Regions from separate parts of the Streptomyces sp. NPDC001443 genome, predicted to be linked through region 1. Evidence: riboswitches for the same ligand, from Rfam matches in the RefSeq annotation. Region 1 holds a riboswitch; each other region holds the start of a gene.

Evidence for each region. Region 1 has a riboswitch for cyclic di-AMP ahead of ACWC24_RS11550 (NlpC/P60 family protein). Riboswitches for the same ligand answer to the same signal wherever they lie in the genome.
Region 2: it holds a riboswitch for cyclic di-AMP, as region 1 does, so the genes downstream of both, ACWC24_RS26855 (M23 family metallopeptidase) here and ACWC24_RS11550 (NlpC/P60 family protein) in region 1, are expected to answer to the same signal.
Region 3: it holds a riboswitch for cyclic di-AMP, as region 1 does, so the genes downstream of both, ACWC24_RS23260 (M23 family metallopeptidase) here and ACWC24_RS11550 (NlpC/P60 family protein) in region 1, are expected to answer to the same signal.
Region 4: it holds a riboswitch for cyclic di-AMP, as region 1 does, so the genes downstream of both, ACWC24_RS14995 (transglycosylase family protein) here and ACWC24_RS11550 (NlpC/P60 family protein) in region 1, are expected to answer to the same signal.

The regions. Positions count from the first base shown of each region.
Region 1 covers NZ_JBSFIA010000008.1:24,006-28,219, reverse strand. Annotated here, with positions in the region: gene ACWC24_RS11560 (hypothetical protein) at 1-168, shown strand, start outside; gene ACWC24_RS11555 (SLAC1 family transporter) at 146-1,141, opposite strand; gene ACWC24_RS11550 (NlpC/P60 family protein) at 1,271-2,458, opposite strand; cyclic di-AMP (ydaO/yuaA leader) riboswitch at 2,467-2,638, opposite strand; gene pcrA (DNA helicase PcrA) at 3,018-4,214, shown strand, end outside.
Region 2 covers NZ_JBSFIA010000029.1:195-4,408, reverse strand. Annotated here, with positions in the region: gene ACWC24_RS26865 (M16 family metallopeptidase) at 1-808, shown strand, start outside; gene ACWC24_RS26860 (M16 family metallopeptidase) at 805-2,193, shown strand; cyclic di-AMP (ydaO/yuaA leader) riboswitch at 2,394-2,553, shown strand; gene ACWC24_RS26855 (M23 family metallopeptidase) at 2,566-3,318, shown strand; gene ACWC24_RS26850 (GntR family transcriptional regulator) at 3,532-4,214, shown strand, end outside.
Region 3 covers NZ_JBSFIA010000023.1:4,314-8,527, forward strand. Annotated here, with positions in the region: gene ACWC24_RS23245 (helix-turn-helix domain-containing protein) at 12-686, shown strand; gene ACWC24_RS23250 (DUF6126 family protein) at 683-808, shown strand; gene ACWC24_RS23255 (tyrosine-protein phosphatase) at 862-1,659, opposite strand; cyclic di-AMP (ydaO/yuaA leader) riboswitch at 2,112-2,271, shown strand; gene ACWC24_RS23260 (M23 family metallopeptidase) at 2,276-3,202, shown strand; gene ACWC24_RS23265 (SGNH/GDSL hydrolase family protein) at 3,455-4,214, shown strand, end outside.
Region 4 covers NZ_JBSFIA010000011.1:142,314-146,527, reverse strand. Annotated here, with positions in the region: gene ACWC24_RS15005 (FtsB family cell division protein) at 1-373, opposite strand, end outside; gene eno (phosphopyruvate hydratase) at 528-1,823, opposite strand; gene ACWC24_RS14995 (transglycosylase family protein) at 2,140-2,802, opposite strand; cyclic di-AMP (ydaO/yuaA leader) riboswitch at 2,806-2,974, opposite strand; gene ACWC24_RS14990 (transglycosylase family protein) at 3,321-4,166, opposite strand.

The sequences.
Region 1 (4,214 bases):
GACCACCCGGTCAACAACATCAAGATCGGCGTGAAACTGGCCCTGCTGATCGTGATCCTCGGTCTCGTCTACGTGAAGCGGGACGACGAGACGGTGGACAAGGGTCTGTTCGGCCTGGTGGGCCTGCTGACCACGGCGAACGTCTTCATCGCGGTGCTCTGGACCTGACATCGGCCCGGACGGCCTGCGGGGCCGCCCGCACAGCCGCCACGGCGACCGCGAGCCACACCGCCACCGCGACCCACAGCAGCGCCTCCCCGAGCCCCTTCAGCCACGGCACGCCGAGGGCCGAGGAGACGGCCGACGCCGCTGCCGCCGTCATCCCCATCGGGAACACGGTCGACCACCGCAGCACGTCGTAGCGCAGCCGCGGCCACCGCAGCTCGGCCGCCAGCATCACGGCGTAACAGCACAGGTCCAGCGCGAGCAGGGCGGCGGTCGCGGCGCGCAGGACGCCACGGTCGTCGTCGTTCCACAGATGCAGGCGCGCGCTGTCGGCGGCGAGCAACTGCGCTCCGGCCAGCGCCGAGATGGCGAGTGCCCCGCCGGCCACCCACTGGTCGCCGGCGCCCTCGACGGCCTGGCGCGGGTCGAAGCGGGCCAGCGCCAGGCCGTAGAGCACCAGCCCCAGCCAGAACAGCACCAGCGCCGCATGCGCGAGCCAGGCCGTCGACAGGGTCGCGGCGAGGGTGGCCGCCAGCACCGCGAGGCCCTGGGTGGCCACGCACGCGAGGAACACCGCCCCCGGCATACGGTTCCCCCAGTGCCGCAGGACGGCCACGAGCAGCCCCGGCCACAGCACGGCGGCCAGCGCCAGCAGCGCCTCGGCCAGGGTCTGCCCCCCCAGCAGCGAGAAGCGGGTGCCGAGCACCGTGGTCGCGGCGACCGCGGTGAGCGCGGCCGGTGCGGTCGCCCGGCGCACCCAGGCCTCCCGCTCCCACAGCAGCTGGACGGCGAAGCCCGCCGCCAGGGCCAGCCAGGCGACGCAGGCCGGCACCAGAGCGATCCGGGACGGCACCTCGTACCCCGTCTGCTCCAGTCCGACCGACAGGATGCCGGTCGCCAGCACCGCGGCTCCGGTCGCCGGCTCACGCCACGCCCACCGGGCGCGGAGCGGCGGGATACGGGGCGTGGAGGGCATGCGGCCGATGCTAAGGAGCCCCGGGCGCGCGGTGAGCGGGGCGCGCGCGGGCGCCCGGAAATACCCGCGACCGCAGGCAGCTCCGCACGCCCCCCGGCACCCGCGCGGGGGGCCGGGCAGCGGGTGGCGTCAGGCCGGGCGGACCACGCTGTGGATCCCGGACTCGCCGTCGTAGTAGATCGACTCCTCGCGGACGTACGCGCCGGGCTTGGGAGCGTGGATCATCATGCCGTCGCCGATGTAGATGCCGACGTGGCTGACGTCGTCGTAGAAGAAGACCAGGTCACCCGGCCGGGCGTCGGGGAGGGAGACGGTGGTGCCGGTGTTCACCTGGTCGTAGGTGGTGCGCGGCAGGGTGACCCCGGCGGCCTTCCAGGCGGCCTGGGTGAGGCCGGAGCAGTCGTAGGAGCCGGGCCCGGTCGCGCCCCAGACGTACGGCTTGCCGATCTGCGCGCGGGCGAAGGCGAGCGCCTTCTCGGCCTTGGTGCCGACGGCGGAGTCCGCGGACGAGGAGGACGAAGAACCGGACGAAGAACCGGACGACGAGGACGTGGCGGACGAGCCCGAACTCGACGCCGCGCTCTCCTTCGCCGCTGCTGCCTCCGCTGCCGCCTGCTGCTTCGCGAGCTCCGCCGCCTTGGCCGCGGCCGCCTCCTGCTTCTGCTTCTCGATCGCGGCCAGCCGGGCCTTCTCCTCGGCCGTCAGCCGGGACAGCAGCACGCGCGCGGCGGCGAGCTTCTTCTGGACGGCAGCCTTGGCGGTCTGGAGATCGTTCTGCGCGTCGGTGAGCGTGTCGAGGCTCTCGGTGGCCTTGCGGCGCTCCTGCATCATCGCGGCCTGCTCGGTGACGTAGTCGTCGACCGCGCCCTTCTGCCGCGAGGTCAGCCGGCCCATGAGCTGGGTCTGGTCGAAGTAGTCCTGGGGCGAGTCCGCGAGCAGGAAGGTCGCGGTGTCCGGCGCGGTGGCACCGGTCCGGTACTGCGCCGCGGCGAAGGAACCGAGTTCCTCGCGTGCCTCGTTGAGCTTCTGGGTGCGCCGGGCGACGTCGTCGAGCAGGGTGTCGACGTGCTTGCGCTGCTTGGTGGTCTTCTCTTTGGCCGCGTTGTAGTTCTCGGTCGCCGACTCGGCCTGGCGGTACAGGTCGTCGACTTTCTTCTCGACCTCTTCCAGGCTCGGTCGGCCGTCGTCGGCCGAGGGGGCCGCGTGGGCCGTCTGGGAGAACAGGGCGACGGAGGTGAGGGCCGCCGTGGCCAGGGCGGGGGTCCGTATGCCTGCTGCGCGTGTACCGGTGGGACGCGACTTGCGGTGCGACGCCAAGGGAGGCGACTCCTTCCACACTCCGCCTACCGGGTTAGCTGTCGGGTTCGGGCGGATGATCGGAAGGTTTGCCCTACGGCCTGTCCCCGATGGGGGACGGGGGCCGATTCACCCCAGGTCTTGGTTGGGTCCCCGGCTCCGGACGCCGTGCGGGCGTACCGGACTCGGCGGAGGCCGCGCGGCCCGGCGACGTTCGCCGGTGGGGGTCGTGCGGCCCGCCCGGCACGCTAGCCAACTCCTGTGGCCCTTGTGAAGGTTGATGGGCGATATGCCCGATACATTTTCGTGACCTAGGACCCGGCTGTGTCGGGGTGCGGCCGATCCGGCGTGCTTGTTCCTGCCCTGCGGTGTTCGAGCTCCTTTTTCTGCTTTGTCGCTTCGCGGCGCCGAGGTCACCGAGGGTGACACGGCCTTCCTCGGCCCGGCTCACGGAATGTGACGTTCCCCTCCCGGGCCCCCGCCCGGCCCCCGCCCGGCCCCCGTCCGAGGCTGTACGGCTTCGGGGATGTTCCCGGGACGGCGGCGGGTTGTCGGTGCGGCGCCCTAGACTCGGAGAGCGATGAGCAGCCTCTTTGACGACAGCTTCCTGGCGGATCTCCAGGCCCCCCGGGCCCATGGGGAGGAGCCCCCGCCTCCGCCCGAGGACGAGCACGTGCCGGAGCCGGTTCCGGACGACCTGTTCGGCGGGAAGTTCGACCTGCCGCCGGACCGGGACGAGTACTACCGTGACGGCGCCCCGCGCCCGGTGGTCGACCCGGCCGCCCTCCTGGAGGGGCTCAACGACAACCAGCGCGCCGCCGTCGTGCACTCCGGCTCGCCGCTGCTCATCGTGGCCGGCGCCGGCTCCGGCAAGACCCGGGTGCTCACCCACCGCATCGCCCACCTGCTCGGCGAGCGGAACGTGCACCCGGGGCAGATCCTCGCGATCACCTTCACCAACAAGGCCGCGGGCGAGATGAAGGAGCGCGTCGAGCAGCTCGTCGGCCCGCGCGCGAACGCGATGTGGGTGATGACCTTCCACAGCGCGTGCGTGCGCATCCTGCGTCGCGAGAGCAAGCGCCTCGGCTTCACGTCGTCGTTCTCGATCTACGACGCCGCCGACTCCAAGCGTCTGATGGCCCTGGTCTGCCGCGATCTTGACCTCGACCCCAAGCGCTTCCCGCCGAAGTCCTTCAGCGCCAAGATTTCCAACCTGAAGAACGAGCTGATCGACGAGGAGGACTTCGCGGCCCGGGCCGGCGACGGCTTCGAGAAGACCCTCGCCCAGGCCTACGCGATGTACCAGTCGCGGCTGCGCGAGGCCAACGCGCTCGACTTCGACGACCTGATCATGACGACGGTCAACCTGCTGCGTGCCTTCCCGGACGTCGCCGAGCACTACCGCCGCCGCTTCCGGCACGTGCTCGTCGACGAGTACCAGGACACCAACCACGCCCAGTACGCGCTGGTCCGTGAGCTCGTCGGCACCTCGGAGCACCCCGCGGACGTGCCGCCCGGCGAGTTCGGCCTCCAGCCCGCCGAGCTGTGCGTGGTGGGTGACGCCGACCAGTCGATCTACGCCTTCCGCGGCGCGACCATCCGCAACATCCTCCAGTTCGAGGAGGACTACCCGGACGCGACGACGATCCTGCTGGAGCAGAACTACCGCTCCACGCAGACCATCCTCTCCGCCGCCAACGCGGTCATCGAGCGCAACGAGTCCCGCCGCCCCAAGAACCTGTGGACCAACGCCGGCGCGGGCGCGAGCATCACCGGA
Region 2 (4,214 bases), on a different contig from region 1:
CGCGCCGAACAACGCCGTGCTCTCCGTGGTCGGCGACATCGACCCGGCGCAGACGCTCGCCTGGGTCGAGAAGTACTTCGGTTCCATCGCCTCCCACGACGGCAAGCCCGCCCCGCGCGACGGCTCGCTGCCCGAGGTCATCGGCGGTCAGCTCCGCGAGGTCGTCGAGGAGGAGGTCCCGGCGCGCGCCCTGATGGCCGCCTACCGGCTGCCGCACGACGGCACGCGCGCGTGCGACGCCGCCGACCTGGCGCTGACCGTCCTGGGCGGCGGGGAGTCCTCCCGCCTCTACAACCGGCTGGTACGGCGCGACCGTACGGCGGTCGCGGCCGGCTTCGGCCTGCTGCGGCTGGCGGGGGCGCCCTCCCTGGGCTGGCTGGACGTGAAGACCTCCGGTGACGTCGAGGTGCCGGTCATCGAGGCCGCCATCGACGAGGAGCTCGCCCGGTTCGCCGAGGAGGGTCCCACGGAGGAGGAGATGGAGCGCGCCCAGGCCCAGTTGGAGCGCGAGTGGCTGGACCGGCTGGGCACGGTCGCGGGCCGCGCCGACGAACTGTGCCGCTACGCCGTCCTGTTCGGCGACCCGCAGCTCGCCCTCACCGCCGTCGGGCGGGTGCTGGAAGTGACGGCCGAGGAGGTCCAGGAGGTCGCCAAGGCCCGCCTGCGCCCCGACAACCGCGCGGTGCTCGTGTACGAGCCGACCGTCCCCGAGGCGCTGGACGAGGCCGAGGCCGCGGAGCGCACCGAAGACCCGGAGTCCGCGGCGACCGTGGAAGCCACCGACGAGACCGAGGAGGCGGCCCAGTGACCGAGCTCGCCACGATGCAGTTCCACCCCCAGCCCCGGCCGGGAGATGCCAGGCCCTGGGCGTTCCCGGCGCCGGAGCGCGGCACCCTGGACAACGGCCTGACGCTCCTGCGCTGCCACCGCCCCGGCCAGCAGGTCGTCGCCGTCGAGGTGCTCCTCGACGCGCCGCTGGAGGCCGAGCCGGCCGGTCTCGACGGCGTGGCCACGATCATGGCGCGGGCCTTCTCGGAGGGCACCGACAAGCTCTCCGCGGAGGAGTTCGCCGCCGAACTGGAGCGCTGCGGCGCCACGCTGGACGCGCACGCCGACCACCCCGGCGTACGGCTGAGTCTCGAAGTGCCGGTCTCGCGCCTGGCGAAGGCGCTCGGCCTGCTCGCCGACGCCCTGCGCGCGCCGGCCTTCGCGGACAGCGAGGTCGAGCGGCTGGTGCGCAACCGGCTCGACGAGATCCCGCACGAGCTGGCCAACCCCGCGAGCCGCGCGGCCAAGGAGCTCTCCAAGGAGCTGTTCCCGGCGGCCTCGCGGATGTCGCGCCCCCGCCGGGGCACCGAGGAGACGGTCGTGAAGATCGACTCCGCGGCCGTGCGCGCCTTCTACGACCGGCATGTCCGCCCCGCCACGGCCACCGCCGTGATCGTCGGCGACCTCGCGGGCATCGACCTGGACGAGCTGCTCGGCGACACCCTGGGGGCCTGGAAGGGCTCCTCGGCCGAGCCCCGCCCGGTGCCGCCGGTGAACGCCGACGACACCGGCCGCGTCGTCATCGTGGACCGCCCCGGCGCGGTCCAGACGCAGCTGCTGATCGGCCGCACCGGGGCCGACCGGCACGACCGGGTCTGGCCCGCGCAGGTGCTCGGCACGTACTGCCTCGGCGGCACCCTCACCTCCCGGCTGGACCGCGTCCTGCGGGAGGAGAAGGGCTACACCTACGGCGTGCGCGCGTTCGGCCAGGTGCTCCGGTCGGCGCCGGACGGCACGGGCGCCGCGATGCTCGCGATCAGCGGCTCCGTGGACACCCCGAACACCGGTCCCGCCCTGGCGGACCTGTGGACCGTGCTGCGCACGCTCGCGGGGGAGGGCCTGACCGACGCGGAGCGCGACGTCGCCGTGCAGAACCTCGTCGGGGTGGCGCCGCTGAAGTACGAGACCGCGGCGGCCGTGGCGGCCACGCTGGCCGACCAGGTCGAGCAGCACCTGCCCGACGACTACCAGGCGACGCTCTACCAGCAGCTCGCCGCGACCGGCACGGTGGAGGCCACGGCCGCTGCCGTGAGCGCCTTCCCGGTGGACCGGCTGGTGACGATCCTCGTGGGCGACGCGGCACAGATCAAGGAGCCCGTCGAGGCGCTCGGCATCGGTGAGGTCACCGTCGTGTCCGCCGAGTAGGCACGCGCGCGAAGGGGCCCTGGCGACCTGTCGGCCGCCAGGGCCCCTGTCCGTGCAAGGAGTGTCCGAATTGGGGCGGAGACATCCTGTCTGCCGTGTGGCGTGCGCAACAAAACACGCGATCCGTTTGATGATCGAAAGGCGGCGCCCGTACCGTCATCTGAACTGTTCGTCGGGCAGTGCGCCGCATCCGCGGCAGCGGACAGTCATCGCCGAGTCCCCCGAGGCGCGAGCCAGGGGAGCCGGGGACCCATCGCAGTCCCTGGGGTGAATCGGACGTCCGCGCACGCGAGGCGTCCGTAGGAGACCTTCCTGCTCCGAACCCGTCAGCTAACCCGGTAGGCGAGAGGGAAGGAAAGGATCAGCCTCTACATGGCGTTCACGGGCGTTTCCGGCAAGCACCGTCGTCCCAGCCGGATGAAGCGCACCAGCGCTCACGCAGCCGGTATCGCGGCTCTCGCCACCACCGGCGTCGTCGGCACCCTCGCGGCCCCCGCGCTCGCCGCCGAGAACCCCGTCGAGCAGACGGGCCTCACCCCGGTCGTCACCCTCGGCGACGAGGCCGCCGAGCAGGTCGACGCCCAGGCGGCCGCCCAGCAGCAGGCGGCCGCACAGCAGCTGGCCGAGGAGATCGCCCACGCGAAGGCCGCGGCGAGGGCCGCGGCCGCCCGCAAGGCCGAGGAACGCGCCGCCCGCGAGGCCGAGCGCCAGCGCCTCAACACGTTCGTGTCGCCGATCACCGGCTCCTACGTCTCCACGGGCTACCTCGCCAGCAGCTCGCTGTGGTCCTCCGGCAGCCACACCGGCGTCGACTTCCACGCCGCCACCGGCACCACCGTCCACGCGGTCGGCTACGGCACCATCGTCGAGGCCGGCTGGGGCGGGGCCTACGGCAACCAGATCGTCATCAAGATGGACGACGGCACGTACACCCAGTACGGCCACCTGTCCTCCATCGGTGTCTCGGTGGGCCAGCGGGTCGTCACCGGCCAGCAGATCGGCCTCTCCGGCGCGACCGGCAACGTCACCGGACCGCACCTGCACTTCGAGGCCCGTACGACCGCCGAGTACGGCTCGGACATCGACCCGGTCGCCTACCTCCGCAGCCACGGTGTGAACGTCTGACATCCGTCCGCGCCGCGGACGTCCGGCGACGACCGCGCGACATACCGAAGCCCCGGCTCACCGAGCCGGGGCTTTCGGCGTTTCCGGCACCGTCCTGTCCAAAAAATATCCATGGATTCCGGCCGCCCGTCGGAAATTACGTCCGATTGCAATAGAGTCGCTGAACACATGTCAATCGGCGACGTTTCACGGGCATTAAGGCGGAGGTCGGTCATGCGTATTCCGGCGCACTCGGTGTGCACGGCGATCCGGGACGACATCGTCGCCGGTGTCTACGAGCGTGGCAGCCGGCTCACCGAGGAACTTCTCGCCCGGCGCTACGGCGTCTCGCGCGTCCCCGTCCGGGAGGCCCTGCGCACGCTGGAGGCGGAGGGCTTCGTGGTGACCCGCCGGCACGCGGGCGCGTGCGTGGCGGAACCCACCGAGCAGGAGGCCTCCGACCTGCTGGAGATGCGCATGCTCCTGGAACCGCTGGGTGCCTCCCGGGCCGCCCAGCGGCGCACCGAGGCCCATCTCAAGGTGCTGCGCGGCCTGGTCCGGCTCGGCCAGGAGCGGGCCAGGCGGGGCAACAGCGAGGATCTGCGCTCCCTGGGCGGATGGTTCCACGAGACGCTCGCCCAGGCTTCCGGCAGCCAGGCGCTGACCGCCACGCTCACCCAGCTGCGACACAAGATCGCCTGGATGTACGCGACGGAGGCGCCCGCCGACCCCGTGGAGTCCTGGGCCGAGCACGGCGCGATCGTGGACGCGGTGGCGCGCGGCGACGGCGAGCGCGCACGGGCGGTCACGGCGCTGCACGCCGAGCGCGCGGGTCCGGCGCACCGACTGCGGTTCTCCGGCGCGGGCGAACGCGCCGACCGTGTGAGGACTTCGCAACATCCCGTAAACGTGACGGG
Region 3 (4,214 bases), on a different contig from region 1:
GAGCTGGCTCAATGGATGCCATGAGCTTCCCAGAAGCCGGGTCCGGGCCGCCGCTCGGCCCGGCAGCAGAGCCGGCCGCGGAACCGGCGGCGGAGAGCGCCGAAGGTCTCTCGGCCGTCGCGCCGCGGCTGCGCGCCCTGCGCCGCCAGGCCTCGCTGACCCTGGAGGCCGCCGCCCGCGCCGCCGGGCTGTCGCCCGCCCATCTCTCCCGGCTGGAGACCGGGCGGCGCCAGCCCTCGCTGCCGATGCTGCTCACGCTCGCCCGCGTCTACGGTACGACAGTCTCGGAGCTGCTCGGCGAGACGGTCCCCGACCGGGACGCCGTACTGCGCGCCGGTGACACGGAGCCGACCGCCGCGGGCGGCTGGACGTACTGGCAGGCCGGCTCGCCCGGCCGCGGGATGCAGGCCCTGCGGGTGCGCGTCCCGTACGGCTCGCAGGGCGACATCGTCCGCGTGCACCCCGGCGAGGAATGGCTGTACGTCCTCACCGGGCGCCTGCGGCTGCGTCTGGCCGACGCCACCCACCTGCTCGGTCCGGGCGACAGCGCGCACTTCGACTCGCTGACCCCGCACCGTATCGCCGCTCAGGACCCCGACGGGGTCGAGCTGCTGTTCGTACACACCCTGCTGCAGAGTCCGACGGCCGCACTGTGCCTCGGCAACGTCATCGGAGAGAGGCCATGAGCGACATCGAGGAGAAGTTCCCCCGCTCCCTCTGGATCAGGCTGATCATCTACATCGCCGTCGGACACGTCCTCGCGGCGTTCATCTGGCTGCTCTTCGAGATCGGCGCGCAGCAGCAGTAGCAGGCAGCAGCAGTAGTACGAGCCCGGCGGCGGGCCGCCGCCGGGCCGAGAGGTCAGTCGAGGAGCCGCTCGCGCAGCCGCTCCCGGGTCTCCGGGGTCAGCTTGAGGCCCTGCTCCAGGTAGGTGTCCACGCCGCCCCAGTTCTCCTCGATGGTCTCCAGCGCCGCGGTCAGGTACTCCGCCCGCGCGTCGAACAGGGGGCCGAGCAACTCCATGACCTCGGGGGAGTAGCCGGCCGAGGACTTGTCGCTGCGGCGCACCTTGTAGCGGCGGTGCGTGGCGTTGGACTCCAGGTAGTCGGCGAGGATCGCCTCGCGCTCCACGCCCAGGGCCAGCAGCGTCACCGCGATGGACAGGCCGGCGCGGTCCTTGCCCGCCGCGCAGTGCATCAGGGCCGGGACGCTGTCCTCGGCGAGCGAGTGCAGCACCCGTGAGTGCTCGCCCGTCCGCTCCTTGACGATGGTGCGGTACGACATGATCATCCGGTGCGCGGCCTTGCCCTCGCCGAGGATCGCGCGCAGCTGCTCGATCTCGCCGTCGCGGACCATCTTCCAGAACTCGGAGCCGTCCGCCGGGTCCGACAGCGGCAGGTTCACGTTGCGCACGCCGGGCAGCTCGACGTCCGGGCCCTCCAGCTTCCGGTCCGCCGCGTTGCGGAAGTCGAAGATCGTGTGCAGCTTCAGGGAGGACAGGAACGCCGTGTCCTCGTCCGTCGCGTGCGCCAGGTGACCGCTGCGGAACAGCACGCCGTGGCGCACCCGCCGCCCGTCGGCGGTGGGCAGTCCGCCGACGTCGCGGAAGTTGCGCACTCCGGCCAGTTCGGGCTCGGTCGACGGGACCTGCTGCGTCAAGGGGGGCTCCTCCCGCTCGCCCCGTCGGCGTGGCTCGGCGGGTGGCCGACGGGATGCGCTGACGACGATACGACATCGGTTCGAGGGCGACCGCGTTGTCCACAGGCCAAAGCCTCGGTGCGGCGATCAGCCTCGTATGTCACTTCTATCTGATCTGCCCCAATTACGCTCTTTGCTGGAAGTCGCCCCGGAATAAAGGTGACTGGGTGGAGGGTGCGTGAGGAGGGTCATATCGGTGACCGTGAGTGCTATGTCATGTTCACGCAATCAGTGCGCTTTTTTGGGGAGATGTGAAGCGGGAGGGGAGGGAATTCACGGAGGGTAATCGGGATCTCTCGTAACGGATCAAGCAAAACGGGCACATCCGGAAGGCGTCGCTTGTCCCGTTGTGGCGGGCTCGCTTACGTTCCACACCGATCCGGGCGGACGCCTAATCCTGCCGCCGCCCGGTGCCCGCACACTCACCCGTGCACGGCAGGAGCGGGGGACCCACAGGCTCGACCGCCTGGTCCCGTCATCGGAACAGGCTAGGGGTTCAGCCGCGCCGCGAGCGCGGCCGGACATCTCCAGTCCGCACCCGACAGCTCACCTCGTAGGCGCCGGAGAGGAATTCGCCATGCCCGCCAAGGGTAAGCACCGCCGTCCCAAGGCCCCGCGCCTCAGCCGCTCGCTCGCCGTCGCCGGAACCGGCGGCGCCGCGCTCGCCCTCCCGCTGCTGGGGGCCACCGGAGCCCACGCGGCGACGCCGCAGTCCGCCGCCCAGCCGGTTCCCGGAACGGCCGTGCAGTCCGTCGCGACGAGCGGCCAGAAGACCGCCGAGCAGACCGACGGGCAGAGCGCGGGTACCCGTATCTACACGGTGGTCGCCGGCGACCACCTCGCGAAGATAGCCGACGCCCAGCACGTCGACGGCGGCTGGCACCGGCTCTACCAGGACAACCGGGCGGCCGTCGGGGCCGATCCGTCGCTGATCCACCCCGGTCTGAAGCTCACCATCGGCGCGAAGGCCGTGACGGGCGGGGGCGCCGAGTCCGCCGCGCCGCAGGCCGCCGCCCCGAAGTCCGCGTCGGCGGAGACCTCTTCCTCTTCGGTGGAGTCGTCCCCCGCGAAGTCCGCCGTCCCGCAGACCGCCGGCAGTGGTTTCGTGCTCCCGGTCGCCGGTGCCCCGATCGGCACCGCGTACCACGTGGCGGGCAGCATGTGGTCCAGCGGTCACCACACCGGCGTCGACTTCGTCGTCCCGACCGGCACCTCGCTCAAGGCCGTCGGCGCGGGCACGGTCGTCTCGGCCGGCTGGGGCGGCGCGTACGGCAACCAGGTCGTCATCCGGCTCGCCGACGGCCACTACGCGCAGTACGCCCACCTGTCCCAGCTCTCCGTCTCGGCCGGCCAGGCCGTGACCCCGGGTCAGCAGGTCGGTCTCTCGGGCGCGACCGGCAACGTGACCGGCCCGCACCTGCACTTCGAGATCCGCACCACCCCGGACTACGGCTCGGACATCGACCCGCTCGCCTACCTCCGCTCGCACGGCGTCGCCGTCTGACCGACGGGCCGTCTCCCGCGCGCCTCTCCGCCGTCGAAGGCCGGACCCCGATCCCCGGGTCCGGCCTTTGGCGCACCCGGGTGCGGGTACTGCGTCGACGTCCCGGATCGCACGCTTATTCCCCGATTGGACAACTCTTTAGGAGTGGCTTATCTCACCGTCCGTCAACCCGTGGCTACGGTCGCGTAGGTCACATTCGAGGGTGAATCATGAGCCGATGTGGCAGACGATTCGAAGAGTGACGGCAGAGCAGTGATCGGGTCGTACGTAGCGGTGGGGGACAGCTTCACCGAGGGCGTCGGCGACCCCGGCCCCGACGGGGCGTTCGTCGGCTGGGCCGACCGGTTCGCGGTACTCCTGGCGGACCGGCAGCCCGAGGGCGACTTCCAGTACACCAATCTCGCGGTACGTGGAAAGCTCCTCGACCAGATCGTGGAGGACCAGCTTCCGCAGGCCGTCCGGCTCGCGCCGGACCTGGTCTCCTTCTGTGCCGGCGGCAACGACATCCTCCGGCCCGGGACCGACCCCGACGAGGTGGCGGAGCGGTTCGAGCGCGCGATCGCCGCGCTGACCGCCGTGTCCGGCACCGTCATGGTGACAACCGGCTTCGACACCCGCGGTGTTCCCCTGCTCAAGCACCTGCGCGGGAAGATCGCGACCTACAACGGGCACGTCCGGGCCGTCGCCGACCGGTACGGCTGCCCGGTGCTGGACCTGTGGTCGCTCAAGTCCGTCCAGGACCGCCGGGCCTGGGACGGCGACCGGCTCCACCTCTCGCCCGAGGGACACACGCGCGTGGCACTGCGCGCGGGCCAGACCCTCGGCGTGGAGGTGCCGGCGGACCCGGAGCAGCCCTGGCCGGCGCTGCCGCCGCGCGGCACCCTCGAAGTACGGCGCGACGACGTCCACTGGGCGCGTGAGTACCTGGTCCCGTGGATCGGCCGACGGCTGCGCGGGGAGTCCTCGGGCGACCACGTCACCGCCAAGGGTGCGCTGTCCCCGGACGACATCA
Region 4 (4,214 bases), on a different contig from region 1:
GGTCGATCACCACGTAGCCGGTCTCGCCGGGCATCACGTAGTGCAGCCGCTGCCGGATCTGCTGCTCGGCGTACGCGTCGTCCTGCCAGCGGGCCTTGAGGTCGCGCAGTTCCTCCACGCGTTCCCTGGCCTGCTGCTTCTGCCGCTCCATGTCGGCGATCTCGGCGCGCTGCGAGACGTACTGCCTTATGGGGTAGGCGAGGGCCACGACCAGCGAGCACAGCACGAGGGCGAGCAGCGCGGCCCGTCCGGTGAGCCGGGAGCGGCGGGCCTGCCGTCTGGTCTGGGAGCGGTAGACCCGGGCCGCGGTCTGCTCGCCGAGCACCCGCAGCCTGGTCGCGGTGGAGAAACGGTCCCGGTCCTTCACGGCCATCTGGCTCTTCGCCTCCCCTTCGCACCCGCCGTCACACGCGTCGTCACACGCGCCGTCACACGCGTACGTCCCCGGACACGGTACGGGACCGGGTACGGGGACGTACGTACGACTGGCTCAGGCTTGACCCTGTACGGCTCAGCCCTTGCCGTGCCTACTGGTTCGCGGAGCGAAACCGCGGGAAGGCGCTGCGGCCGGCGTACACCGCGGCGTCGTCGAGGATCTCCTCGATGCGCAGGAGCTGGTTGTACTTGGCGACGCGGTCCGAGCGGGCCGGGGCGCCGGTCTTGATCTGGCCGCAGTTCACGGCGACCGCGAGGTCGGCGATGGTGACGTCCTCGGTCTCGCCGGAGCGGTGGGACATCATGCACTTGAAGCCGTTGCGCTGGGCGAGCTCGACGGCGTCCAGGGTCTCGGTCAGCGAACCGATCTGGTTGACCTTGACCAGCAGGGCGTTGGCGGAGCCCTCCTCGATGCCGCGGGCCAGACGCTCGGGGTTGGTGACGAAGAGGTCGTCGCCGACGATCTGGACCTTGTCGCCCAGCTTCTCGGTGATGACCTTCCAGCCGGCCCAGTCGTCCTCGAACAGCGGGTCCTCGATGGAGACCAGCGGGTACGCCGCCACGAGCTCGGCGTAGTACTCGGTCATCTCGGCGGCGGAGCGCTCCTTGCCCTCGAAGGTGTAGACGCCGTCCTTGTAGAACTCGGAGGCGGCGACGTCGAGGGCGAGGGCGATCTGCTCGCCGGGGGTGTAACCGGCCTCCTTGATGGCCTCGACGATGAGGTCGAGGGCGGCGCGGTTGGACTCCAGGTTCGGGGCGAAGCCGCCCTCGTCGCCGAGACCGGTGGACAGGCCCTTGGTCTTCAGCACCTTCTTGAGGGTGTGGTAGACCTCGGCGCCCCAGCGCAGGGCCTCGGAGAAGGTCTCCGCGCCGATCGGGGCGATCATGAACTCCTGGATGTCCACGTTGGAGTCGGCGTGCGAGCCGCCGTTCAGGATGTTCATCATCGGAACGGGCAGCAGGTGCGCGTTCGGGCCGCCCAGGTAGCGGAAGAGCGGGAGGTCGGAGGCCTCGGACGCGGCGTGCGCGACGGCGAGGGAGACGCCGAGGATGGCGTTCGCGCCGAGCGAGCCCTTGTTGTCGGTGGCGTCCAGGTCGAACATCGCCTGGTCGATCAGGCGCTGCTCGGTGGCGTCGTAGCCGACGAGCTCCGGGCCGATCTGCTCGATGACGGCGAGGACGGCCTTCTCGACACCCTTGCCCTGGTACCGGTTGGGGTCACCGTCACGGAGCTCGATGGCCTCGAAGGCACCGGTGGAGGCGCCGGACGGGACGGCGGCACGACCCGTGCTGCCGTCGTCGAGGCCGACCTCGACCTCGACCGTGGGGTTGCCTCGGGAGTCCAGGATTTCCCGGGCTACGACGACGTCGATGGACGGCACGAGCATCTCCTTCTGGGATGTGACGCAAGCTGTGCCGGGCCGGAAGGCCCGGTGATGCGCAGGCCTGTGGTGGCCGCGCGTGACTGAGCCTAACCGCCCCGAGGCGATCAGCCGGTCGTTGACCGCGTCATGGACGGAACCGAGAGTAAATTGTTTCCGAACGGAACAAAGCCGGTTCGACAAAAAAACCCCGTCCCGGTGCGTACGGGGGAAGAACGCACCGGGACGGGGAGCCCGTGGGGACGGGGGGACGGCCCTCACGTGGCCTCCACAATGAAGGACACGGCTGGGAGGCCGCCGTGGTTCAGCTACGAGCCCGCTGTCACTTCAGGTGCAGCTGCTGGCCCGGGTAGATGACGTCGGCGTCGGCGACGACGCCCTTGTTCAGCTTGAACAGCGCCTGCCAGCCGCCCTCGACGTTGTGCTTCTGGGCGATGGTGCTGAGCGTGTCGCCCTTGACGACCTTGTACTCGCCGTCACCCTTGGCGACCGTCTGGCCGGCCGGGGTGGTGACGGTCTTCGCGGCGGCCGGGCGCTCGGCGGAGCGGGTGGCGGCCTGCGTGTCGGTCGAGCGGGTGGTGGTGCTCGGCGCGGCGGCGGCAGCGGCGTAGGGGGTGCGGGACAGGCCCTTGCCGCAGACCGGCCAGGCGCCCTTGCCCTGGGAGGCGAGGACCTTCTCGGCGATGGTGATCTGCTGGGCCTTGGTGGCCAGGTTGGCCTGCGAGGCGTACTGCGTGCCGCCGTACGCGGCCCAGGTGGAGGCGGAGAACTGGACGCCGCCGTAGTAGCCGTTGCCGGTGTTGATGGCCCAGTTGCCGCCGGACTCGCACTGGGCGACGACGTCCCACTCGGCGGCGGTGGCGGCGGAGGCGTTGCCGGCCGCGAACAGCGGGGCGGCGACGGCGACACCGGCGACACCGGCGAGCGCGGCGATGCGGGTGGCCTTGGACGGGCGGCGGTGCGTGCCCTTACCGGAAAACAGCATGGTTGATCCCCTCACCGACGCCTGCGAGGTGAGCTGTCGGGTTCGGGCCGGTTGAGTTGCCCGGCCACGTCCCTCACGGGACGCGGCTTCACCCCGAGCCGGCACCAGCTTCAACCGCTGGGCCAGGCGCTTACCTTGGGTCCCCCGCTCCTGCCCACGGCGCTTGACGCGACGAATGTTCCCGGGCAGCCGCTGGCAGGACTCGGCGTTGCGGCAGCCGGTGCCCGCTGTGGCGAGCGATCTCGACCGTAAACAGGCGATCCGGGGAATTCCAAAGACGATCAGGGCTTCTGAGACTCATCCCACAGTTTCACCAAAACGGACATTTACCGGCGAAACGGGGCGTCAACTCTCGCCGTCTTACGCCCGTTTAGGCAGCTGCCTCCCAGGCCTGACCGGGAAGGACACGGGCCCCGACGGCACCACCCGCCCCCTGCTCATCCTGCGGAGCGGGGGCCGTCCGTCGCGGAGGCCCGGAGGGTCGGCCGGGGGTGGCGGACCACCCCGGCGCGGACGGGTTACGAGCCGTACGCGGTCGAGGCGTGCCGGCCGACGAAGGAGAGGTCGGCGTCGACGGAGGCCGTGTCCTCGTCGGCGCTGGCGCCGCGGTGGCGGCCGGTGCCCAGGTCGCCCGTGTCGACCAGACCCGAAGCGCCGACGGCCTGACGGGAATTGACCGAATCATCCACCTTCGCACTACTTGCGGCAGACTCATCGTCCTGCGCGTCACTCGTGGCAGCGTCGGAGGTTTTGTCCGTCTTGTCCGTCGTGGCCGCGGAAGAAGTGTCGGGGGACGCCGTGCCGGAAGGCGGGGCGGACGGGTCGGCGGACGCGGTGCCGGTGGCGGGCGTCGCGGACGGGTCGGCGGCGGAGTCGGCGGCGGAGTCGGACAGACCGAGCGGGTCCGTCACCGAGGGCGCCCCGGTCGCGCCGGACGTGCCGCTCGCGGTGTCGCCCGCCACACCCGTGTCGACGGCGGCCGTCGCGGAGTCCTTGGCGAGCCCGGAGGTCAGTCCGCACGTGGACCAGGCACCGGCCCCCTGGGCGGCGAGGATCTTCTCGGCGACGGCTATCTGCTGCGACCTGCTGGCCAGATCGGCCCTGGAGGCGTAGTCGAGACCGCCGTACTGCTCCCAGTCCGCCTGGGTCAGGTGCAGGCCCCCGAAGTGCCCGTCGCCGCTGTCCGCGCTCCACGAGCCACCGGTCTCGCACTGCGCAACCTGGTCCCAGGTGCTGCCCTCGGCCGCGCTCGCGCCACCGGCGCCCAGAAGCGGGATGGCGATGGCGGAACCTGCCACGCCGGCCGCGACGAGCAGGGCCGGGGCCTGGCGGGGACGACGGTGACGACCGTTTCCGGAGAGCATGCGGAAACCTTTCGTGCGACAGCAGTGACCGACACGGCGTGACGCTGG